DNA from 2 places in the Bibersteinia trehalosi USDA-ARS-USMARC-188 genome. Region 1 is predicted to be linked to the other one. Evidence: riboswitches for the same ligand, from Rfam matches in the RefSeq annotation. Region 1 holds a riboswitch; the other holds the start of a gene.
What was found. Region 1 has a riboswitch for thiamine pyrophosphate ahead of thiB (thiamine ABC transporter substrate binding subunit). Riboswitches for the same ligand answer to the same signal wherever they lie in the genome.
Positions count from the first base shown of each region.

Region 2: another riboswitch for thiamine pyrophosphate. It lies ahead of F542_RS05610 (ABC transporter ATP-binding protein); the one in region 1 lies ahead of thiB (thiamine ABC transporter substrate binding subunit).

Region 1 is NZ_CP006954.1:481,237-493,252, forward strand. It holds gene F542_RS02330 (aminotransferase class IV family protein) at 1-40, opposite strand, end outside; gene F542_RS02335 (aminodeoxychorismate synthase component I) at 18-986, opposite strand; gene thiB (thiamine ABC transporter substrate binding subunit) at 1,093-2,079, opposite strand; TPP riboswitch at 2,127-2,223, opposite strand; gene F542_RS02345 (PhoH family protein) at 2,324-3,391, shown strand; gene greB (transcription elongation factor GreB) at 3,463-3,939, opposite strand; gene F542_RS02355 (KpsF/GutQ family sugar-phosphate isomerase) at 3,942-4,877, opposite strand; gene F542_RS02360 (transferrin-binding protein-like solute binding protein) at 5,038-5,868, shown strand; gene gltX (glutamate--tRNA ligase) at 5,984-7,423, shown strand; gene F542_RS02370 (helix-turn-helix domain-containing protein) at 7,473-8,288, opposite strand; gene F542_RS02375 (cysteine hydrolase) at 8,417-9,253, shown strand; tRNA gene F542_RS02380 (tRNA-Ala) at 9,346-9,421, shown strand; gene F542_RS02385 (uracil-xanthine permease family protein) at 9,613-10,836, shown strand; gene F542_RS02390 (dihydroorotate dehydrogenase) at 10,991-11,974, shown strand; gene F542_RS02395 (TPR domain-containing protein) at 12,003-12,016, opposite strand, start outside.
Region 2 is NZ_CP006954.1:1,221,346-1,233,361, reverse strand. It holds gene F542_RS05650 (DNA gyrase subunit B) at 1-1,065, shown strand, start outside; gene lysS (lysine--tRNA ligase) at 1,190-2,692, shown strand; gene F542_RS05640 (MFS transporter) at 2,807-4,105, opposite strand; gene thiE (thiamine phosphate synthase) at 4,092-4,769, opposite strand; gene thiD (bifunctional hydroxymethylpyrimidine kinase/phosphomethylpyrimidine kinase) at 4,794-5,597, opposite strand; gene thiM (hydroxyethylthiazole kinase) at 5,590-6,384, opposite strand; gene F542_RS05620 (ABC transporter substrate-binding protein) at 6,446-7,387, opposite strand; gene F542_RS05615 (ABC transporter permease) at 7,401-8,162, opposite strand; gene F542_RS05610 (ABC transporter ATP-binding protein) at 8,159-8,896, opposite strand; TPP riboswitch at 8,968-9,058, opposite strand; gene rbfA (30S ribosome-binding factor RbfA) at 9,229-9,627, shown strand; gene truB (tRNA pseudouridine(55) synthase TruB) at 9,627-10,565, shown strand; gene F542_RS05595 (lytic murein transglycosylase) at 10,558-11,649, shown strand; gene F542_RS05590 (DUF496 family protein) at 11,716-12,006, opposite strand.

The sequences.
Region 1 (12,016 bases):
CCTTAATGGCAATGGTTTCAAAGAGTGGAAATTGGGACATAAACTTTCTCGAGAATTTCATTATATTCTTCATCAAGATGACTTAAAAAAGTAATTCCACCACCACTGCGGAAAAATAATTGCTCATCTTGTTGTTCAATATAGCGAATAGCCACAGCACTTTCTAAATTTTCTCCATCAAAATAGCCAAAAATCCCTGTGTAATAGCCTCTTTCCTGCTGTTCTGCTTGCTGAATAATTTCTACGGTTTTCGCTTTGGGCGCTCCGCTAATTGAGCCTGCTGGCAATAATTTTGCCAGTATCGAACCAATATTTTTTTGCCAATATTCCCCTAAATCACCACAAATTTCAGAGCTGGTTTGATAAATTGCACCGCGATGGGTATGCACTTTTTCAACATAGCGATATTTTGTGACTTGGATATTTTCTGCAACTAGAGCGAGATCATTTCGGATTAAATCAACAATCGTATTATGTTCACTAAATTCTTTGGTGGAGTTTAATAATTTTTCTTTTGCATGCTCTTCAGCAGCATTAATTGTGCCTTTCATTGGGTAAGAATAGATCTTATTGTGCTGAATTTTAATAAAGCATTCAGGTGAGAAACAGACAAATTTCTCAGCTAAATAGCATTTATACTTGGCATGGCTTGCTGCAAAAATTTCATCTAAACGATAATTTGTTTTAATCTCTGTCGGAAAGGTTAAATTTAATAAATAGCTGTTTCCTTTCTGAATTTCGCGTTGAACAAAATTAAATGCAGCCTGATAACGTGGATAGTCTAAGGGGATTGGCTGAAAGGTAAATTTACGCTCAACATTTATGCATTCTTGTATGGCTAAATGAGGAAATACAAATTGAAGTGCATGCAGGTTTGCTTGAGCCAATGGGAAAATAATCGGTTTTTGCTGTTCAAAATCGATCAAAAAGAAAAACGGGCATTTTTCTTGCCCGAATTGATTTGCTTGTTGAATAAAATCTTGCATTTTAGGTATGAGAGAGAAAAAGTCGGTTAGTTATAATCTAATTTTCGGCTCTCTGCAAGCGGTGAGATTTTGCCAAAAATTTGCAAAATCTCACCGCTTGTAAGGTCTATTTACTTACTGCCTGTTGCCACGTTGCCAACCAATTTTTTGTTGTTTCACTATTTGGTTGTTTGAAATTAAGGATCGGATAGTTGGGTAATTGCTTAAATGCAGGATCTGCTTGAACCGCATTTACGGGTTTCATTACATTATTGTAAGCAATGGCTTTTTGTGCGGCAGGACTTTGCAGAAAAGCTAAAAATTGCTGTGCGAGAGAGCGTTGCTGTGAACTGGCGAGAATAGCCGCGACTTCTATTTGTAGCAAATGGCCTTCGCTAAATGGTGCGGCAGCATAATCATCATTTTGTTCGTGCCATTGATGGTATAGTGGCGAAGTCGTGTAACTCAGTACGAGATCAGATTCACCTTTTAAGAATGCCCCGTAAGTTTCTGACCAGCCTTTACCTACCGTGACGGTATGTTTTGCGAGCGTTTGCCACGCCTGTGCACTTTTTTCACCATAAACTTGGTTGATCCAATAGAGCAGACCACGTCCAACTGTACTGGTTCTTGGATCTTGATAAATTACCTTGAGATCTTGCCGCTCAACCAACTCTTTTAAGCTTTGTGGCGGATTAGCGAGTTTTTGTTTGTTGTAAATAAAGGCATATTCGCCATAGTCGTAAGGTAAAAATATGGTACTTTTCCATTCAAGCGGTAAGTTTTTTGCATTATTTTGCAAATGGTGTTCGCGAAATAGACCCGATTTTTCTGCCTCATTCATCACATTTTGGTCGATACCAAGCATGACATCTGCTTTGGTTTTATTGCCTTCTAGGCGAATGCGGTTAAACATAGTTACGCCATCTTGAAAAGGCATGAATTTGATATCGCAGTTGCATTCTTGCTCAAACAGCGCTTCTAAGGTTTTCGCGGGGCCATATTTAGAGGCAAAAGAGTCATAGGTATAAATTGTTAATACCGGTTTTTCATGGGCTAAAACGCTGGTAGAGAGGGAGAAAATCGTAAAAGGGAGGAGTTTGGAAAGTTTCATTCAATGTTCCTTCTAAAAATGGAGATAGAAGGATCTAAAACAGAAATAGTCATTGCTGTCTCAAATCCCTACGCTGATATTAGTCAGATCAGGTTCTATGGGTATTTCTCAGCCTTACATTACAAAGCACCCCAATGAGAACGAAGACATTTTAGGCAAAATACAGACTATTATCAATTGCTAAAATCACTTAGAATATTTGCAAAATTTCGACAGGTTTGAAGCGCTTACATAGGGACTTATTTTGAACGAACTTATTATTACTCTAGAACCACAAGACAATGCTCGTTTGCAAGCATTTTGTGGCGCATTCGATGAAAATCTGGCGTTGATTGAAAAGCAATTCAATCTACTGATTGCTCGCCAAGGTTTTACTCTTACATTACAACCAGCTGAAACCAATCATTACTCTCATCATGTTTTACAAAATACAGCAAAGCTACTCCTGCAGTTGTATAACGAAACTGCACCAATAAAGGGAAAAATTAAAGAACTAGACTTAGAAAATGTGCATCTCGCTATTGCTGAAAGTCGAACCTTATTACAAGGTCAGTGGCAAAATAGCGGAAATGAAATTGCGATCAAAACAAAACGGGGGGTAATTAAACCAAGAAGTGGGCACCAACAAACTTACCTGCGTAATATTTTAAGTCACGATATTAGTTTTGGTATTGGGCCGGCTGGAACGGGGAAAACTTTTTTAGCAGTAGCGGCTGCCGTAGAATCATTGGAACGGCAAGAAATTCGCCGTATTTTACTGACTCGCCCGGCAGTGGAAGCTGGGGAGAAATTAGGCTTTTTACCGGGGGATTTGGGGCAGAAAATTGAGCCTTACCTTCGCCCACTCTACGATGCTTTATTTGAAATGCTCGGCTTTGAACGGGCACAGAAATTGATGGAACGTAATGTGATTGAGATTGCTCCGCTTGCCTATATGCGTGGGCGTACCCTCAATGATGCATTTATTATTCTTGATGAGAGCCAAAATACGACGATTGAACAGATGAAAATGTTCTTAACCCGCATTGGGTTTAACTCAAAAGCGGTGATTACAGGGGATATTACTCAGGTTGATTTACCGCGTTCAACTAAATCAGGATTAAAGCATGCGATCGAAGTATTGAGCAAAGTTCCTGATATCAGTTTTAACTATTTTGATAGCCAAGATATTGTGCGTCATCCAGTAGTCGCAAAAATTGTGCAAGCTTATGATGTCTGGGAAGCGGAAGACGAATTACGTCGTGAACAGCGTAAACTTGAGAAATTGGCGTTAGAACAGCAAAAATTGTTAGAGCAGGCAGAAAACTTATAGCAACTGTATCTTGCCAAAAATTTTGGGGAGATACAGTTGCTAAAATCAGCGCGCGCTATCTCCCGCGTTGATTATTTTTCATGCCAAATTCGATTAACGTATAAGGTAACTTTCCCAGTAGGGGTAAGTACCTGCACTTCATCATCGACTTCTTTACCAATTAAAGCTCGAGCGACCGGCGAGTCAATAGAGATCCACTGTTTTGCAGGGTCAAATTCATCACAACCCACAATGCGATATTGTTTAATCTCGCCATCTTCGTTCTCTAATTCAACCCAAGCGCCGAAAAACACCTTACCTTCTTGCGATGGATGGTAATCCACGATTTGTAGAACTTCTAAACGTTTAGAAAGAAAACGCACGCGACGATCGATTTCACGCAGCCGGCGTTTGCCATAAATATATTCGGCATTTTCACTGCGATCACCTAATGCAGCAGCATCAGAGACAGCTTGAGTCACTTTGGGACGCTCTTCTTTCCATAAAAATTTCAGCTCTTGATCGAGCGCTTGCCAGCCTGCCCGAGTGATATGGTTAGATTTCGCCATGATTAGCTCGCAAATTCTACAATACCGGATACTTTACCTTGCTCATCTAAGGCAATAAGTGAGTGAATATGCTGTTCTTTCATGAGCTCTTCTGCATGTGCTAGGAAGGTAGAATCTGCAACGGTTTTAGGGTTTATCGTCATGATATCTGCAGCACTTTTTTGTAAACTTTCTGCACCAAATTTTGCCAAAGTACGACGAATGTCACCATCTGTGATAATCCCGCATAATTGCTCGCCATCCATCACTAACGCCACACCCATTCTACCTTCATTCATAACGTCTAAAAATTGAGTAAAGCGCGCATTAGGTTGAGTGATTGGCAGTTTACGCTGCATAACATCTCGTACACGACAGAGCAATTTACGCCCTAAACTACCACCAGGATGAAAACGCGCAAAATCTTCCGATTTAAAATCTCTTGCTTTAATTAAGGCTATGCCCAATGCGTCACCTAATGCCATCGTAATTAAGCTTGAAGTCGTCGGAGCAAGATTATTTGGGCAAGCTTCACGCTCAATACTAATATCTAATGTTACATCTGCATGTTTACCTAAAGTAGATTTTTCATTACCTGTCATTGCAATAATTTTATTGCCGAAGTTTTTTAGGCTTGGAATTAGCTTATTTACATCATCGGTTTCACCGCTGTAAGAGATTAAAATGACGACATCAATAGGCTTGAGCATACCCAAATCACCATGAAAGGCTTCGGTTGGGTGTAAGAAAAAGCTAGGTGTTCCTGTAGAGGCAAAGGTTGCGACCATTTTTTTGCCGACTAAACCTGATTTCCCAATGCCTGCGACAACCACTCTGCCACGACAATTTAAGATCATTTCAACGGCTTGATTGAAATTATCAGATAAATTTTGATTAAGTCGGTTAATTGCTTGTGAATATAAATTAAGCGTTTCGTTTGCACTGGCTAAATGACTCATATAGTAGATCCTTAATCAGAAAATTTCTTGAATTATACGCTGTTTTACAAAAAACGGCATGATCATGAATAGTTAAATTGAGTCTTTTCAACTATTATGCTTAAAAACTTTGTTATACTATCAGAGAATATTTTGGTAATTAACCATGCTAGGAGTAGCTATGAAAACTTTAAAATTAACAGTATTAAGCTTAATTTTAACTTTAACTTCATGTAGTAGTGGCGGTGGTGGCGGAACTCCAGCTTCTGCATCAAGCCAACCTACTGCTACAGCAAGCAATCAGCCTTCATCAAATTCACCATCAAACCCAGCAACAGATCTAGTTAATGACTCTGAACAACAAGATTCCCAGACACCCCCAACAACAGCATCACCGAAACCTGTTCACGGTTATTATTTAGTTGGTGCAAAGCGTGATAATGTTGGAATTACTGCTTTTACTTTGACTAGTGATCGCTTAGAAATACTAGATCATTTTGGTGGTTCCATTCCACTCTCAGATCCAACACAATCACCTGCCGATGGTTACTATAAAATTGGTAAAGGTATAGTAAATGATAATTCTTTATTAAAAGAAACTAAATTTGGTGTTGTGGAAAACGACCGACAGGTCTATATTTTTTCTCAGGGTAATCGCGCAACGGGTATGCCTGTTTCAGGTACTGCTTCTTACACAGGTGAGGCTATTTTAGTTGCTGTAGATAAAGAAGATGAATTCAAACGTTTGAATTACTTCACTACTCCAGTTAAATTTAACGCCGATTTTGGGCAAAAACAGTTAATCGGTTCATTACAATTAATGGAGCTTGGCGCTGATGGAAATGTTGTTTTTGATGCCGAAATTAACGGCGATAAATTCTCAAAATGGGGAGGTTTTGATGGTATTCAAGTTGACGGTGCATTCTATGGCAATAATGCATCAGAACTAGGAGGTGTTCTCCTGAAAAGAGACGCATTTAGTGGTTCTTTCGGAGCGAAAAAAGATGACTAATCTGGTTCATTAAACATCTCTGCGGGCTAAAGTATTTTAGCCCGCCTTATTTTGCCTCTCCTCCCATTCCGTAGTAAAATAACACGTTTTTGTCTATTTCAAACAGGTTTAAAAAATGCAAATTGAATCCCTTTTTCCACTTGATCCCAATGTCAAAGTCCGCACCCGTTTTGCCCCTAGCCCAACCGGTTATTTACACGTAGGTGGTGCAAGAACGGCACTTTACTCTTGGTTGTATGCAAAACACAACAACGGCGAGTTTGTGTTACGCATTGAAGATACCGACCTTGAACGCTCCACCCCAGAAGCGACAGCGGCTATTTTAGAAGGTATGGAATGGCTTGATCTTGCTTGGGAACATGGCCCTTATTTCCAAACCAAACGCTTTGATCGCTATAATCAAGTGATCGATCAAATGCTAGAAGCAGGCACAGCATACCGTTGCTACTGCTCAAAAGAGCGTTTAGATGCGGTGCGTGCCGAGCAAGAAGCCAATAAAGAGAAAGCAAAATACGACCGCCACTGTTTGGGCGATCATTCACACGATCCAAGCGAGCCACACGTAGTACGCTTTAAAAACCCGACCGAAGGTTCTGTGGTGTTTGAAGATGCGGTACGTGGACGCATTGAAATTGCCAACAGCGAATTAGACGATTTAATTATCCGCCGTACCGACGGCTCACCAACCTATAATTTTTGTGTGGTGGTGGACGACTGGGATATGGGCATTACCCACGTGGTGCGTGGCGAAGACCATATCAACAATACCCCTCGCCAAATCAACATCTTAAAAGCATTAGGCGCACCGATTCCAACCTATGCCCACGTTTCAATGATCAATGGTGATGATGGGCAAAAACTGTCTAAACGTCATGGCGCGGTGAGTGTGATGCAATATCGTGATGACGGCTATTTACCCGAAGCGTTAATCAACTATCTAGTACGTTTAGGCTGGGGACATGGCGACCAAGAAATTTTCTCACGCCAAGAGATGATTGAACTGTTTGATTTACATTCGGTGAGCAAATCTGCCAGTGCATTCAATACGGAAAAATTACAGTGGCTAAACCAGCACTATATCCGCACGCTTGATCCAAGCTATGTGGCAAAACACCTTGAATGGCATATGAACGATCAAGGCATTGATTACCAAAATGGTGTGGCATTGGAAGAGATTATCCCAGTATTAGGCGAACGTGCCAAAACCTTGAAAGAGCTTGCGGCAAGCAGCCGTTATTTCTATCAAGAATTTGAAGCTTATGATGAAAAAGCCGTTGCGAAAAACTTCAAACCAGAAGCCGTTGCTCCCCTTACAAAATTATTGGAAAAACTGACCGCTTGTAATGATTGGACGGTAGAAAACATTCACGATGCGATGAATGCCACTGCGGCGGAATTAGAAATCGGTATGGGCAAAGTCGGTATGCCGTTCCGTTTAGCGGTAACAGGAAGCGGGCAATCGCCATCAATGGACATCACCGCCAAATTAGTCGGCAAAGAAAAAACACTAACTCGTTTACAAAAGGCGATCGTGTTTATTCAAGAGAATAGTTAACCTAAACAGGGCGAATTTATCGCCCTATTTTTTGAAAAAATCAAAAAAATTACCGCTTACCTGCTAGCCATTCTGTTGGTGTTTTTCCTACTTTACGTAAAAAAATTCTTGTCAGTGCCGCATTATGGCTGTAGCCAACTTTTTCCGCCACAATTGCTACTGGAAATCCCTTAAGTAACAGATTTTGTGCCATGGTAATTCTCCAATAGGTGAGATATTCCAGCGGCGATTCACCCATCATCTCTTTGAAGTAGGCGGAGAATTGCGATTTGGACATCAGCGCCGTCTCTGCCATCTGTTCCAGTTGCCACGGCTGCTCGGGAGATTGATGTATCGCACGCAACAGCGGTGCCAGCCGTTTATCTGCCAAGCCTTGCAGCAAGCCTGCTTGAAACAGTTGTTGTTCCAAGCAGCAGCGGACAATCAAAATCGTAAAATAGGCACACAAATGCTGAATGGCGGCTTGATAGCCCAAGCGTTGCTCGGCGCTTTCGCTGAAAATCTGGTTGGCGATGATTTCTAAGCTTGGGTTTTGATCTAAAAACAGCGTGACCGTTTGGTGCAGGCTGTGAATAAGTGGGTTTTGCACCTCTGAACCGAAGTCGAAGCTGATGCAAAACACCTCTAATTCACCGTCTAGGGGCTGAATACTGTGCAGGGTTTTGGTTGGCGAGAACACCACACACGGCCGTTCGATGCTTTGCGGCGGCAGGTTGGCTTGGTTGAGCAGGCACTTGCCGTTGCGGATAAAGTGTAGGTAGCACTTGTTTGGCTCGTTAAATTCGCCTAAGCGGCAGAGCGAGCCGATAAAAAACAGATCGGCACGAAAGCTAAAATGGGTAAACAGGTGGGTAATGGCGTCCATAAATTTTGGTTAAAAAGTTCAGATTTTCGGTTAAAACAGACCGCTTGCGATTCCTTATAATGTGCCCACTTCAACGATACTGTTGATGTGTGTTCATCACTCTTTATTTTTATTACAAGGACTATTTTATGTCAAACCAAGTAAACGAACAAATCGATCAAGAGCGCCGCAGTGCATTAAACAGTGGTTCACGCATTGCAATGGCAGCCGGCGTATTAGGCGCAATGGGCTTAGCAGGTATGGCGAATGCGGCTGAGAAAAAAGCAGAGAAAAGCATCTACGCCGAGCCAGAGCAGTACGGTTTAGAGCGTCCGGGAATGAAAATCGACCCGAAACGTGTGGCGTTAGTGGTAGTGGATCCGCAAAACGACTTTTTAAGCCCGAACGGTGTAATGTGGGGCGTGTTGAAAGACAGCATTCAAGAGAACAACACCATTGAGAACATCGAAAGCCTGTTCAAAGCAGCGAAAAAAGTCGATATGCCGGTTATCGTTTCTCCGCACTACTACTACCCAACCGATCACCAGTGGGAATTTATGGCGCCGGGTGAAAACTTTATGCACAAAACCAATATGTTTGCTCGTAAAGGTGCATACACAATGGAAGGTTTTGAAGGTTCAGGTGCGGACTTCGTAGAGCGTTACAAACCATATATCTTCGATGGCAAAACAACCATCACTTCACCACACAAAATCTTCGGGCCGGAAACCAACGATGTGGTCTTACAACTGCGTAAACGTGGTATCGACCAAGTGATTTTAGCGGGTATGGCGGCAAACCTCTGTATTGAATCTCACCTGCGTGAGCTGGTTGAACAAGGTTTCGAAGTGGCTGTGGTGAAAGATGCGACCGCAGGGCCACGCATTCCGGAAGGTGACGGTTACTTAGCGGCGTTAGTGAACTTCCGCTTAATCGCTAACGACCTCTGGACAACCCAACAAGCGGTTAAAAATATGGGAGCGTAAGCTCTACTAAGAGTTTTTAGGCACTCAGTACGGATTTATAAAATTTATATTTGACAAACACAAATGTACGCCTTACTATGTCAGCGTTTTCAGGGGGTATAGCTCAGTTGGGAGAGCGCTTGCATGGCATGCAAGAGGTCATCGGTTCGATCCCGTTTACCTCCACCAAATTTTAAGCCTTGAACGTAAGTTCAAGGCTTTTGCTTTTTGTGGAAACCTAAGAAAATTTTGTCGCCTAAAATCAGGCAAAATTTTTTTACATTTTTCTAGCAAACGGTTGCGTTTTGTGTATAATCCCCGCCCCGAACTACTAGCATGGTAGTGGGGCGACTATCAAAAATCCAATAGAGAGTTGAAAAATGACCACAGAAAATATGAGTACGCCAAAGCAGGCGTTTATTGGCTTACAGATGCTTTTCGTTGCATTTGGTGCCTTAGTTTTAGTGCCGTTGATTACGGGCTTAGATCCTAACGTTGCACTTCTTACTGCCGGTGTCGGTACCCTTCTTTTCCAATTAGTGACCAAGCGTCAAATTCCTGTTTTCCTCGCTTCAAGTTTTGCTTTTATCGCGCCAATCCAATTCGGTGTTGCCCAGTGGGGGATTCCCGTTACTATGGGCGCGTTAATGAGTGCAGGTTTAGTTTATTTTGCTTTATCTGCCTTAGTAAGATTCCGCGGTGTTGGCATGTTACATAAATATTTCCCACCAATTGTCATTGGCCCAGTGATTATGGTGATTGGTTTAGGTCTAGCACCTGTGGCTGTAGATATGGCAACAGGAAAATCTGCGGGCATTGACACAAATACTGCTGTGTTAGTTTCTATGATCACGCTATTAGTCACTTTATTCGTTGCAGTATTTGCTAAGGGGCTATTAAAGTTAGTACCTATTTTAGCCGGTTTAACAGTGGGCTATGTTTTATCCATCTTTATGGGCTTGGTTGATTTCTCTAAAGTTGCTGAAGCGCCTTGGTTTAGCTTGCCGAGTGTATCAGCTCCAGAATTTCAATTAGATGCCATACTTTACTTATTGCCAATCGCAATTGCACCCGCAGTAGAGCATATTGGCGATGTGATGTCGATTAGCCAAGTAACCGGTAAAGATTTTATGAAAAAGCCAGGATTACACCGTACGCTTTTAGGCGATGGTGTGGCAACGGCTGCAGCATCAATGTTAGGTGGCCCGCCAAATACGACTTATTCCGAAGTCACTGGGGCGGTAATGCTCACGAAAAACTTTAACCCGAAAATTATGACTTGGGCAGCAATTTGGGCGATTGCTTTCTCATTCTGCGGCAAAGTAGGCGCATTCTTATCCACCATTCCAACGTTCGTGATGGGCGGTATTATGATGTTGCTTTTCGGTGCGGTAGCAGTTGTAGGTATGAATACCTTAATTAAAGCCAAAGTGGATTTATCTATACCTCGTAATCTCTGTATTGCATCTGTGGTAATGACTTTCGGTATTGGTGGTATGTTAATCAATATCGGTGAGTTCTCACTTAAAGGTATCAGCCTTTGTGCATTGATTGCTATTGTATTGAACCTTGTTTTGCCTAAAGAAGAGAAAACGGAAGCTTAATTTTAATGGGACGTTAATTTATTTAACGTCCCTTTTTGTAGGATGGGCTTTAGCCCATCAATAAATACAGTTTGTTGTGATGGGCTAAAGCCCATCCTACATTTGTTTAAATCCAAAATGATGTAATACGTTGCATCCTAATGAAGGAAAAAAAATGCAAAAACTCAACATTACCCCTGCGTTATTAAACACCCCTTGTCCATGGTGCTCAGAATTAGAAAATCTGCGTGAACTATACGCTTGTGAATATACGGGGGCGGTGACAACCCGTACCTCAATGCTTGAACCTTATCCGCACGATTGGGCGAAAAATCAGTATGTGTTGTTCGATTCTAACGCTCAGAAAGCTGCGAGTGTTAATACTCAAGATGCAACTATTGAACAAACCGCTAGTTTAAATACCATTGGTTTAAGCCCAAATAATTTAGCCAAAACAATTAGTTGGGTGCGTACAATCTCTGATGAATTGTCCGCTCCCTCAAACAAACCGTTTATTATTTCTGTGTTTGGTTCGCCAGAAGAAGTGGGCGAATGTTATGAGCAGATCGTCGCATTACAAAGCGAAGTAAAAATGCCATTAGCAATGGAAGTCAATATCTCTTGTCCAAACATTCCGGGTAAAGTTTCCCCTGCTTATGATGCGAATGAGTTAAGCCCCTATTTGAGCGCATTGCAAGCCACCTTGAAAAAACTTAACTTAGGTGAAAATGCTCTCCCAATCGGGATTAAAATTCCGCCATTTACTTACGAAAATCAATATGACGAATTGCTAAAAGGCTTGTTACAAGCGGTAGAAAATGGTGAAAATTTACCAATTGCTTTTATCACTTCAACAAATACACTAGGTTCTTCACTTGTTATGCAAAATGATAAAGCAGTGCTGAATTCAGAGCTTGGTACAGGCATTGGCGGTATGGCAGGAACAGCTATTCACGCTCTTTCACTCGGCAATGTGTACACGATTCGTCAAATGTTAGATAAGCAGCCAAAATTACAACATCTACAAATTATTGGTGTTGGTGGCGTGAATGATAAGACAGGCTTTGAGCGTATGAAATCGGTTGGGGCTGATTTCGTAGGTCTCGCCACGGCACTTGGCGTTAAAGGTATTAAAGTGTTTGAAGAAATTTCTGCATAAAAAAGTCGGGACAATAGTCCCGATTTTTTTATTCTGCTGTAT
Region 2 (12,016 bases), 740 kb from region 1:
ATTCTCAACGTAGAAAAAGCCCGTTTTGACAAAATGCTTTCATCACAAGAAATTACGGCATTGATTACCACTTTTGGTGCAGGTATTGGGCGTGATGAATTTAACCCTGAAAAATTACGCTATCACAAAATCGTGATTATGACCGATGCGGACGTGGACGGTGCGCATATTCGTACATTGCTTTTAACGTTCTTCTATCGTCAAATGCCGGAGCTTATTGAACGTGGTTATGTTTATATCGCCCAACCGCCACTGTATTCCGTGGAGAAAGGTAAAAATAAACACTACATCTTAGACGATGAAGAAATGCAAACCTATGAATTAAGTTTAGCGTTGGAAAATGCGGCACTATATGCCAGTGCGGATGCGCCTGCGATGAGCAGTGTGGCGTTGGAAAGTTTAATTAGCGAATACAACGAAGTGCAAAAAATGTTTGAACGATTGAGCCGCCGTTATCCGACCAATTTACTTAATCAGCTCGTTTATCAGCCATTGTTTAACGATGATGTTGCAAAAAATCAGGAAAAAGCGACCGCTTGGTTAGCAAACTTGGTAGAAAAACTGATTGCAGAAGAGACGCATGGTAGCCTTTATCAGGGTGAGGTTGTATTGAATAATGAACGCCAAATTTATGAACCAGAAATCGCTATCACGACGCACGGTGTTACCACTAAATATCGCTTAGATTACAATTTCATCAGCGGTGCAGAGTATGCCAAAATCAGTAAATTAGGTTTACAACTGCAAGGTTTACTAGAACCAAGCGCTTATGTGATGCGTGGGGAGCGTCGTAAAGAGGTGAGTAGCTTTAAAGAAGCGATAGAATGGCTAATTAATGAATCTCGCCGTGGACTTTCTATCCAACGCTATAAAGGGTTAGGTGAAATGAACCCGAAAGAGCTGCGTGAAACTACAATGAACCCAGATGCACGTAAGATGTTGCAGGTGAAAATCACCGATGCGATCTTGGCAGATCAGCTGTTTAGCACGTTAATGGGCGATGAGGTTGAACCACGCCGTGAATTTATTGAAGATAATGCATTAAATGCAACATTAGATATTTAGTATTGGCAAGCGGGTTGGCTTTGCAGAAAATTTGCAAAATCTGCCCGCTTGTTTAGCCAAAAGTGGTTAAATCCCGTATAATTCCCCATTTTTGAAACGAATTCTTTTCATTTAAGGTAATACAATGTCAGAACAAGAAAATCAAGAATTAGATCTTAATGGCGAAATGCTTGCTCGCCGTGAAAAACTAGCCCAACTTCGAGCCAAAGGCAACCCCTTTCCAAATACTTATCGCCGTGAACATTTAGCGGCCGATTTACACAAACAATATGATGAAACTGATGGCGAAGCGTTAAAAGAGCAAAATATTCCTGCGGTAGTTGCAGGACGTGTAATGTTACGCCGTGTGATGGGTAAAGCTGCATTTGCGACGATTCATGATGTCAGTGGTGACATTCAGCTCTATATTGCCCGTGATAATTTACCAGAAGGTGAATATGCGGAGCTTATCGCAATGCTTGATTTAGGCGATATTGTTTGGGCAAGCGGTAGCCTGTTTAAAACAAAGACGGGTGAACTGACAGTTAAAGCCCATCAATTTAAATTATTAACGAAAGCGTTGCGTCCATTGCCTGAAAAACACAAAGGCTTGACGGATATGGAAACCCGCTATCGCCAGCGTTATTTAGATTTAATTTCAAACGAGCAATCTCGTCGTACTTTTATGATTCGCTCGCAAGTGGTTTCGGGTATTCGCCAATTCTTCTTAGAGCGTGGCTTTATTGAAGTAGAAACGCCGATGTTGCAAGTTATTCCGGGTGGAGCAGCGGCAAAACCATTTATTACACACCATAATGCGTTAGATGTAGATATGTATCTGCGTATTGCACCAGAACTTTATCTCAAACGCTTAGTGGTAGGTGGTTTTGAGCGGGTATTTGAATTAAACCGCAATTTCCGTAATGAAGGGGTATCTGTTCGCCATAATCCAGAATTTACCATGATTGAATACTACCAAGCCTATGCGGATTACCACGATTTAATGGATAACACTGAAGAGCTATTACGCAAACTGGCATTAGATATTCTAGGTACAACCGATGTGCCATATGGTGAATATGTGTTTGATTTTGGCAAACCATTCGAGCGTATTACTATGCACGATGCGATTGTAAAATATGGTAACGGCATCACTCGTGAAGACTTAGATAGCTTCGAGAAATCCGTTGAAATTGCCAAAGGTTTAGGTATTGAAATCCAAAAATCGTGGGGATTAGGCTCAGTGGTGAATGCCATTTTTGAAGAAGTGGCAGAGCATCAATTGATCCAACCAACTTTCTTAATGGCACACCCTGCGGAGATTTCGCCACTGGCTCGCCGCAACGATGAGAATCCAGAAGTGACCGACCGTTTTGAGCTATTTATTGGCGGACGTGAAATTGGTAATGGCTTCTCAGAATTAAACGATGCGGAAGACCAAGCTGAACGTTTCCACGCTCAAGTTGCTGCGAAAGAAGCGGGCGATGATGAAGCGATGTTCTACGATGATGATTTCGTTGTCGCACTTGAACACGGCTTGCCACCAACAGCAGGTGAGGGTTTAGGTATTGACCGCTTAGCGATGATTTTTGCTAACGCACCATCAATCCGTGATGTGATCTTATTCCCTGCAATGCGTCAAAAATAATGTTACGATAAGATAACGCCATATCAACAGACTCGGGTTTGATATGGCGTTTTTTGTTGCTCAAGCGCTGGTAAATTGCAGAAAAAATGCAAAAAACAAGCGCTTGTCTCTCTTTTACCACGTTATATTTTTCGTCTCTTTAATCTTCCACAACGCAAAGCAAGAAATCAATGAATTGAATGCTAAATACAACCCAACACCGAAGATACCATAGTGGTTGTTCAACTGAATCGCGATGATAGTTGCTACACTTCCACCTAAAATACCTGCAATAGTATAAGCAAGGGCGGCACCAGAATAGCGAGCTTCTGTTGGGAATAATTCAGGCAATAAGATTGAAAGCGGGCCAAATGTTGCACCGATTAAGATCATTCCCACGGCTAAGAACCAAAATAATGATAGTTCTGAGCCATTTTGCAAAAACACTGGCAGGGCTAAACCGAACACTGCGGTTAATGCGGTAAAAAGCAACATCCATATTCTGCGTCCAATTAGCTGAATCCCCAAACCAGACAGCGCAATACTAATGGCAAAAACCACAGAGTTAATCAGTAGCAAGCGGGTAAACAGCGCACTATCTAATCCTAAGCCTAGTGGATGTCCTTGTGGCGAAAGGGCTGTTGGGTTTTTGGCATAGAGTTGAGCAAAAGCAATTAAAATATAGAACAGTACGTAACCTGCTGTAGCGAGTAATACGCCAAGTATAAACGGGCGGAAATGCAGGGTAAAGACAGCTTTGGCGGGTAAGTGTACCGTTTTACCCTGCTGCTCGGCTTTTAAAAATACTCTACTTTCATGCAAATTCACACGAATATACAAACCAATAGCAACCAGTATTAACGAAGCAAGAAAAGGAATACGCCAAGCCCAATCTAAAAAGGCTTGTTGCCCAAATAGTGCCGTGGTTAAGAAAAAGGCACCATTGGCGAGCAACAAGCCTATTGGGGCACCAAGTTGTGGAAAAATGCCAAACCAGCCGCGCTGGTGATTAGGTGCATTTTCAGTGGCAACTAATGCGGCACCAGCCCATTCACCACCGAGAGCTATGCCTTGTCCAATACGGCAAAGACAGAGTAGTAGCGTAGCCCAAATACCCAGTGCAGCATAGTTTGGTAGTAAGCCGATCATCATGGTCGATAACCCCATAAGTAGCAATGAAGCAACTAATGCTCGCTTTCGTCCAAATTTATCGCCAACATGCCCGAATAGCACGGCACCGAGTGGTCGGGCAAAAATGGCGAGAGCAAGGGTGGCGAGTGAGGCAATTTGGTTTGACATTGGGTCATGACTATTAAAAAACTGGTGATTAAAAATTAGCACTGCAGCCATGGTGTAAATATAATTATCAAAATACTCAATTGTCGTACCGATCATTGCGGCAGTTGCGACTCTAGTTGGGTTATTTTTTTGCATGGTTTGCACCTTTTAGCAAAAAATTGACCGCTTGTGGCACATTTTCAGCATGACTAATAGCACTAATCACTGCTACACCATCTGCACCAGAGTCTCGGAGTGGTTGTACATTCTCGGGCTTTATGCCTCCAATAGCAACGAGTGGTTTAGTGATACCATGTTTTCTCAATGTATGGATAAATTCCATGCCGACTACCGGCTTGGGATCTGTTTTGGATTGTGTAGGAAATACGGGGCCAATGCCAAAGTAATCAATTGCCGGATCCATATTGCTAAATTTTGCTTGTTCAAGTGTATTAACTGATAACCCGATAATGAATGGCTGTTTGGCTTTTTGCCGAATTTCGGTAACTGGAGTATCGCTTTGCCCCACATGAATGCCATCTGCCTCAAGTTCAAATGCAAGTTTGACGTTATCATTGACAATAAAGGGTACATTATATGTTCGGCAAAGATCGCGGCAGGCTAGAGCTAGTGCATGCTGTTTTTCCGGCTGATTTTCGAGTGAAAATGCGCCTTTATCTCGAAATTGAAAACAGGTAATACCGCTTTCAAGGGCTTGACGTAAAATACATAATAAATTTTCAGCGGGATTGCCTGCGTGAATTCGGCAATCTTGAGTGCCAGCAATAAAGTAGAGTGGAAGATAAGATTTAATTAACATAAGACTCCTTAAGTTGGTTGTATATCACTGTCCATATGCCCAATGATTAGTTGGCCCTTGTCCATGTCCGATATTGAGTGGCTGGCGAATTGCTTCTGTAATAAAGGCTTTAGCAATTTTTATTGCTACCTTTAATGGATTGCCCTTAGCAAGTTCAGCCGTCAAACAGGCAGAAAAAGTACAGCCTGTGCCGTGTGTATGGGGCGTGTGAAAGCGAGGGGAAAAAAGGGTAAATTGTTCTTCAGGAGTAAAGACCCAATCCACACAAGCTTCATTTTGCGCATTAAAACGGTGTCCACCTTTGATGATTACCGTACTTGCTCCCATCTCTTGTAGTTTAGCTGCAGCGTTAATCAAGCTATTCTCACTCGCAATAGTGAGCCCCGTTAATGCTTCTGCCTCCGGAATATTAGGCGTGATAACATCAGCCAATGGCAACAGCGTTTCTCGTAGCGCTTGGATAGCATTTTGTTGCAACAAGGGCGCGCCACCTTTAGCAATCATCACGGGATCTAACACAAATGTACCCAAATCGAACAGCTTAATTTGCTCAGCAACGCATTCAATAACCTCTGCTGTGCCAAGCATGCCGACTTTAAATGCTTGAATATTAAAATCCTCTGCAACCGCCTTTATTTGAGCCTCAATTGAAGGGAGAGGAATAGTGTGAATATCAAACACTCCTAAGGTATTTTGGGCAGTAACGGCAGTAATAACGGAAGTGCCGAATACCTTACGCATTTGAAAGGTTTTTAAATCGGCTTGAATGCCTGCCCCTCCACCGCTGTCTGAGCCTGCAATAGTTAAGGCTTGATAAATATTAGACATTTGCAATTTTCTCCCGTAATTTGACCGCTTGTGGGCTCATCACGCCCAATTCATCAAGTAAGCTTGTTTGGAATTGTCCCAATTGGCTTGGTTGTAATTTCTCTGCAGCTAATTCACCGGCAATTGCGTAGGTGGAACAGGCCTCACACAGTGCATCGAAATAGCCTGTTGGTTCGGCAACGCTTAAAAAAGCGGTGCAAACAGCACTTAACAAACAGCCTGATGCGGTGATTTTGGGGAGCATAGGCGTACCATTGGTAAGCAATGCTGTGCGTGTGCCGTCGCTGATCACATCCGTTTCACCACTGATAACCGCAATAGTGCGATATGTGTTGGCAACAATTTTAGCGATTTCGATCAGGTTGCCGCGCCCATTTCCGGCATCTACCCCTTTAGCTTGCCATTCAATGCCGGCAATCGTTGCCAATTCGCCAGCATTGCCGCGAATAGCGGCAAATTGAACCTCGCTCAGCAAGCGTTGTACAACGCGTTTACGATAGTTTGTTGCGCCTACCCCTACAGGGTCGAGTAAAACAGGAATGCCGATTTGATTGGCGGTTTTACCAGCAAGCAACATTGCCTCTAATTCTTTGCCAATCAAAGTACCGATATTGATCACCAAGCCGTTGCTGATTTGGGGCACCTCTTCCATTTCTTCGATATTGGCAGACATCAAAGGCGAAGCACCTAATGCTAATAGACCGTTGGCGGAAAAATTGGCGGCGACAATATTGGTGATATTGTGAATCAATGGATTCTGTTGGCGGATTTGAGTTAAATAGCACATAAAACTTTCCTTACTAAGAGATTTTCCCCTCTCCTGTTTATAGGTGTGGGGAAAGGTCAAGTTACTTTAATTCCACGGCATAATTTTCCAATGGTGGCATCTCTTTGACTAAGCCTTGGGCGTTTAAGAATTCTGCCATTCGGTGATAGCGATGGCTATCTAAGGCTCTTGGGCGATGGGCAAGGCGAGGTAGAGTGTCTGTCCAAGCTCTGCGGTTAAGCTCGTTGTTTAGCTCTTGCGGTTTGTAACTCACAAAGGCTTCCCATGCGGCGTGAGGGTGATTTAGGGTGTAAACTGTTGCTTGTTCAAGTGAGGTTAAAAATGCCGAGAATTTGGGTTGATTTGCTTTTTCTTTATGAGCGACAACGATCAGCTCATCATAAGCCGGTACGCCGTGTTCTTCGGGAAAAAATGCCTTGCCTTTATGTTTTTCCAATGCTAATTGATTGAGTTCAAAGTTACGGAATGCGCCAATCACTGCATCCACTTGCCCTGAGAGTAAAGCAGGCGAGAGTGACCAATTGACATTGACAAGCTCAATATCTTGCTTGGAAACGTTTACAGACGAGAGCATGGCTTTCAATAAAGCATCTTCAAATCCACTCACTGAATAACCGATTTTTTTACCTTTTAAATCAGCAAGGCTGTTGATCTTGCCGTTATCCAGCACTACAAGGCTATTGAGTGGCGTCGCAATCAATGAGCCGATCCGAGCTAAGGGTAAGCCTTGAGCCACTTGTTGCTGAAGTTGTGGTTGGTAATTTATCGCTAAATCTGCTTTGCCGGCAGCGACTAATTTAGGCGGCATACTGGGATCAGCGGGTTCGATAATTTCTACCTCTAACCCTTGTTCCGCAAAATAGCCTTTTTGCTGTGCCACAATAATGGCAGCGTGATCAGGATTGACGAACCAATCCAGCATCAAGCTGATTTTTTCTTTCGCGACGAGGGTTTGAGCAGCCATCAATGTGGCGACGGCAAGAAAAGTGCGGTGTAATGTCATTGTGTTTCTCCGTTTAATGTAAATATGCCGCCCAAGGCACAAGGCGTCTGAGCAGCCGGTCGGTAAAAAAATAGAGGGCAAGAGCCTGTATGATGAGGATAAATAGGGCAGCGAACATGAGATCGGTATGCATTCGGGCGTTGGCATGTAGCATGAGGTAGCCCAAGCCTTGTGACGAACCGACCCATTCACCGACAATCGCTCCAATTGGCGCAACGGATACGGCGATGCGTAAGCCTGAAGCCAGTGAGGGTAATGCCGCAGGCAGACGGACTTTAAACAATATAGCAAGCGGTGAAATTTGTAGTGTTTTTGCCAAATCCAACCAAGTGTTTGGTGTGTTACGTAAGCCGTCAAAACAAGCAGTGGTGACAGGGAAATAGATAATCAACACCGTCATCATAATTTTGGAAGCCAGCCCATAGCCGAACCACAGAACCAATAACGGCGCAATTGCAAATACCGGTATGGCTTGTGAAATGACCAAAATAGGCAATAACAAACCGGAAAGGCGTTGATAACGTGTGAGCAGTAATGCCGAGCCTAAGCCAAATACACTGCCGAGTAATAAGCCAAGCAGAATTTCAAGCAGGGTAATTTGCGCATGACTCCATAAGAGCGGTATGTTTTCGCTGAGTTTGTGCCAAACGGCAAAGGGCGAGGGCAGCAAATAGGGCGGAATTTCGCCTAAAATGACCGCACTTTGCCATAAAAATAGCAAACAAAGTGCGATAACAAGCGGTCGAAAAAGCGGTATTTTTTGCAAAATTTTCATAGATGTTCCCCGCTTGTTTTTCCTTCACTAATTAATGCCTCAAACAATTGCTGCTGTAATTGCCAAAGAGCTTGATTCTCCAGTGTTCTTGGTGTGAGTCCGGTTAGCGGATAAACGGTAGAAAGTTCAGCAGGCAGGCCGCGAAGAATACGAATCTCATCACTGACCCGAATGGCTTCTTGTGGATCGTGTGTGATCAGTAGTACCGTTTTACCACGCAACAGCTCGACTGCTAAGGATTGCAGTTGATGGCGAGTAACAGCATCAAGGGCAGAGAAGGGTTCATCCATTAAAATTAAATTAGCCTCTTGCATCAGTGTGCGGGCAAGGGCAACACGTTGCCGTTGTCCACCAGAAAGCTGGTAGCAAGGCTTATGAAGATGATCGGATAAGCCTACTTGTTCGAGGAGATAAACCGCTTTTTGGTAAGTTTCTGCTGATTTTTGACCGCTTAAATGCGCGTGAAGTTGAACGTTATCAACCAGTGACAGCCACGGATAGAGCGCATCGGTTTGTGCCAGCCAAGCAAGACGGGTATTGGCGGCAAAGCAGATTTCACCTGCTTGGACAGCGCGATCTTCAAGCCCAGCAATGGCGCGTAGCAGCGTTGATTTCCCTACGCCACTGCTTCCGAGGAGTGTTGTCCACTTGCCTTTTGGAAGCTCAAAATTAAAGTGCTGAAATAGCTTGCATGAGCCAAAAGCAAGGCAAAGGTGCTTAATTGCAACGCACATTTTCCCTCCGAATTACAGGATTCGGAAAGCCAAAGCGTGCAGGATAGAATAAATGAGAGAGATAGAATGGGATCTTGGCATCATTAGTTTCCTACGGCAGCATTAACTGAATCAGGTTCACGGGTATCATCTCAGCCTTTAACGGCACCCCGACTAATGGCGAAGACTATACGGGAGTTTGCTTGAAGAAACAAGTAAGAATTTACAAAAATGTGAACAAGTATGTATTTTTGTAAAGGCATTGCCTGTTTGTACCTTGTCTATTTTTAGCTTTTAGACTATCATCAACCGATTTGCGCCCTCACTTGGGCTTAATGATTTAGGAAAAGAACATGTCTAGAGAATTTAAACGTAGCGACCGTGTCGCTCAAGAATTACAAAAAGAAATTGCGGTTATTTTACAGCGTGAGGTAAAAGATCCGCGCATTGGTATGGTGACCGTATCTGATGTTGAGATTAGTCGTGATCTGGCATATGCGAAAATTTACGTTACCTTCTTATTCGATAATGATCAAGATGCGATTACACGTGGTCTAGCAGGTTTGAATAATGCCTCAGGTTATATCCGCACCTTAGTGGGTAAAGCGATGCGTTTGCGTATCGTGCCTGAGCTTAAATTCTTCTATGATAAATCGTTGGTTGAAGGCATGAGAATGTCGAATTTGGTTACCAATGTTGTACGCCAAGACCAAGCTCGCCATGTTGATGAAGAGGCGGAAAACGAAGCATAATGGGGAGAAGACCAAAAAAAAGAGGCAGAGATATTCATGGCATTTTTTTGTTAGATAAACCGCAGGGTGTTAGTTCTAACGATATTATGCAAAAGGTCAAACGGCTATTTAATGCCAATAAAGCTGGGCATACAGGCGCGCTTGACCCTTTAGCAACAGGGATGTTGCCTATCTGCTTAGGAGAAGCCACTAAGTTTTCGCAGTTCTTATTAGATTCGGATAAACGTTATTTAGTTTGCGCAAAACTCGGGGAGCGTACAGATACGAGTGATGCAGATGGGCAAGTTGTGCAAACGCGGAGCGTTAATGTCTCTGAGCATGATATTTTAGCGAATTTAGATGCATTTCGTGGTGATATTCTGCAAGTACCAACGATGTTTTCTGCTTTAAAACATAATGGTAAACCCTTATATGAATACGCTCGTGCGGGGATTAATGTAGTGCGTGAAGCACGTCCTATTACCATTTTTGAGCTGAAATTTATTGAATATCAAGCACCATTTTTGACCCTTGAAGTACATTGTTCAAAAGGAACTTATATTCGCACCTTAATTGATGATTTAGGTGAGGCTTTAGGCTGTGGGGCACACGTGACGATGTTACGCCGTATTGCGGTTGCAGATTATCCATTTGAGAGAATGATGACCATTGAGAATTTGCAAAATTTAGCCGAAAATCAAGCGCTTGCCACGTTAGATAAGCTGCTTTTGCCGATAGATAGCGCGGTGAGCCGTTTGCCGAGAATAAATTTAGATGAGTTGCAAACTAAGGCTGTTGGCTTTGGTCAAAGGCTGAAGTTTGCTAATGAGCAGCATATTCTGGGTGCAGCGCGCTTATTTTCAGCAGATGGAACCTTTTTAGGTGTAGCTGAAATTCGCGAAGATAATGTGATTCGACCAAGCCGAATGGTAGTGATAGACAAGGATAATGATGTATAAAAAATTACGTAATGTTGCATTAATAAGTGCTGCAACTTTATTGGCAGTTGCTTGTTCTAGCGATAAGTCGCAGATTAAGCCATTAGCGCTGGATGCGCAATATGCTAAACCGCGCACATTCCAAAATTTTACGGATTATGTTGTTTTTTTAAAACAAAAGGCCGCTGGACAAGGCGTATCTGCCAAGGTTTTAAACTCTCAGTTTAATATTAATTATGTGGCTCGGGCTGTGGAGTTAGATCAGGAACAAGCTGCGCGTCGTCGTGATCCAAATACCCCTCCGCCTGCACCTAATCCTAACGGTGTAACCAATTATTTAAATAAAGTTTTAACCCAAGCTAAGGTGGATGCTGCGGTAGATCGCTGGTGGCAATATCAACCTCATCTACATAAAGCAAGCCAAAAATATGGTGTCCCTAAAGAATATTTAATGGCTCTTTGGGGAATGGAAAGTAGCTTTGGACGCTATCAAGGTAATTTTGATGTGCTCTCAGTGCTGGCAACTTTAGCTTTTGACGGAAGACGAGAGGCGTTGTTTACTCAAGAATTTGTCAATGCGATGAAAATGTTACAAAACGGAACGATTTATCGTGCTGAAATGAAAGGATCGTGGGCTGGTGCAATGGGACAAACTCAATTTATGCCAACCTCATATTTGAAATATGCAGCAGATGGTGATGGCGATGGCAAAAAAGACATTTGGCGAAACCAGTATGATGCTTTTGCTTCAATAGCCTCTTATCTTGCTACAGTAGGATGGGAACAAAATCTGCCTTGGGGGGTTGAAGTGAAATTAGCACAGCCAATGGATCTCTCATTTGCTGGTATTGAAAAGCATCAGGCAAAATCACTTTCTGAATGGCAATCTATGGGGCTTTATTTAGCTTATCCTAGCGAGCAGGAAAATCGTAAATTAAATGCGTTACGCAGTGCAAAATTATGGTTAGTGCGTCCAGATAAAGAAGTAGGGCGTGCGTTTTTGGTCTCAAATAACTATCGCACGATTATGGACTGGAACCGCTCGAATAATTTTGCTATTAGCATTGGTAAATTTGCAGATCGGATTGAACAGGCAGTAAGGTAACCATGAAACAAGCGGTGCAATTTTTGCAAAATTTTGCAAGATTTGCACCGCTTGTATTATGGGTATTTATTTTGTTTTCTTCGCTGAGCAGTCGGCCATTTTTTTACGAATTTCACGACGTTCTTTGGAAAGTTCTGCATTCCGAATAATGTAATCATCTACACGATTTTCATAGTCATCACGCATATCCATAATAATTGTGCGAATTTGCTCTACGGTCATGTCATTACTAATATATTGGTTTAAGTTATCCAATAATAAGATTCGCTTTTGATTATCGCGGATTTTTTTGTCGTTATCTGCAGTTTCACGTAGCAGTTTATTTTTTAAACGATAGAGGTGAATATAGTCCAACATGTCTTGAACA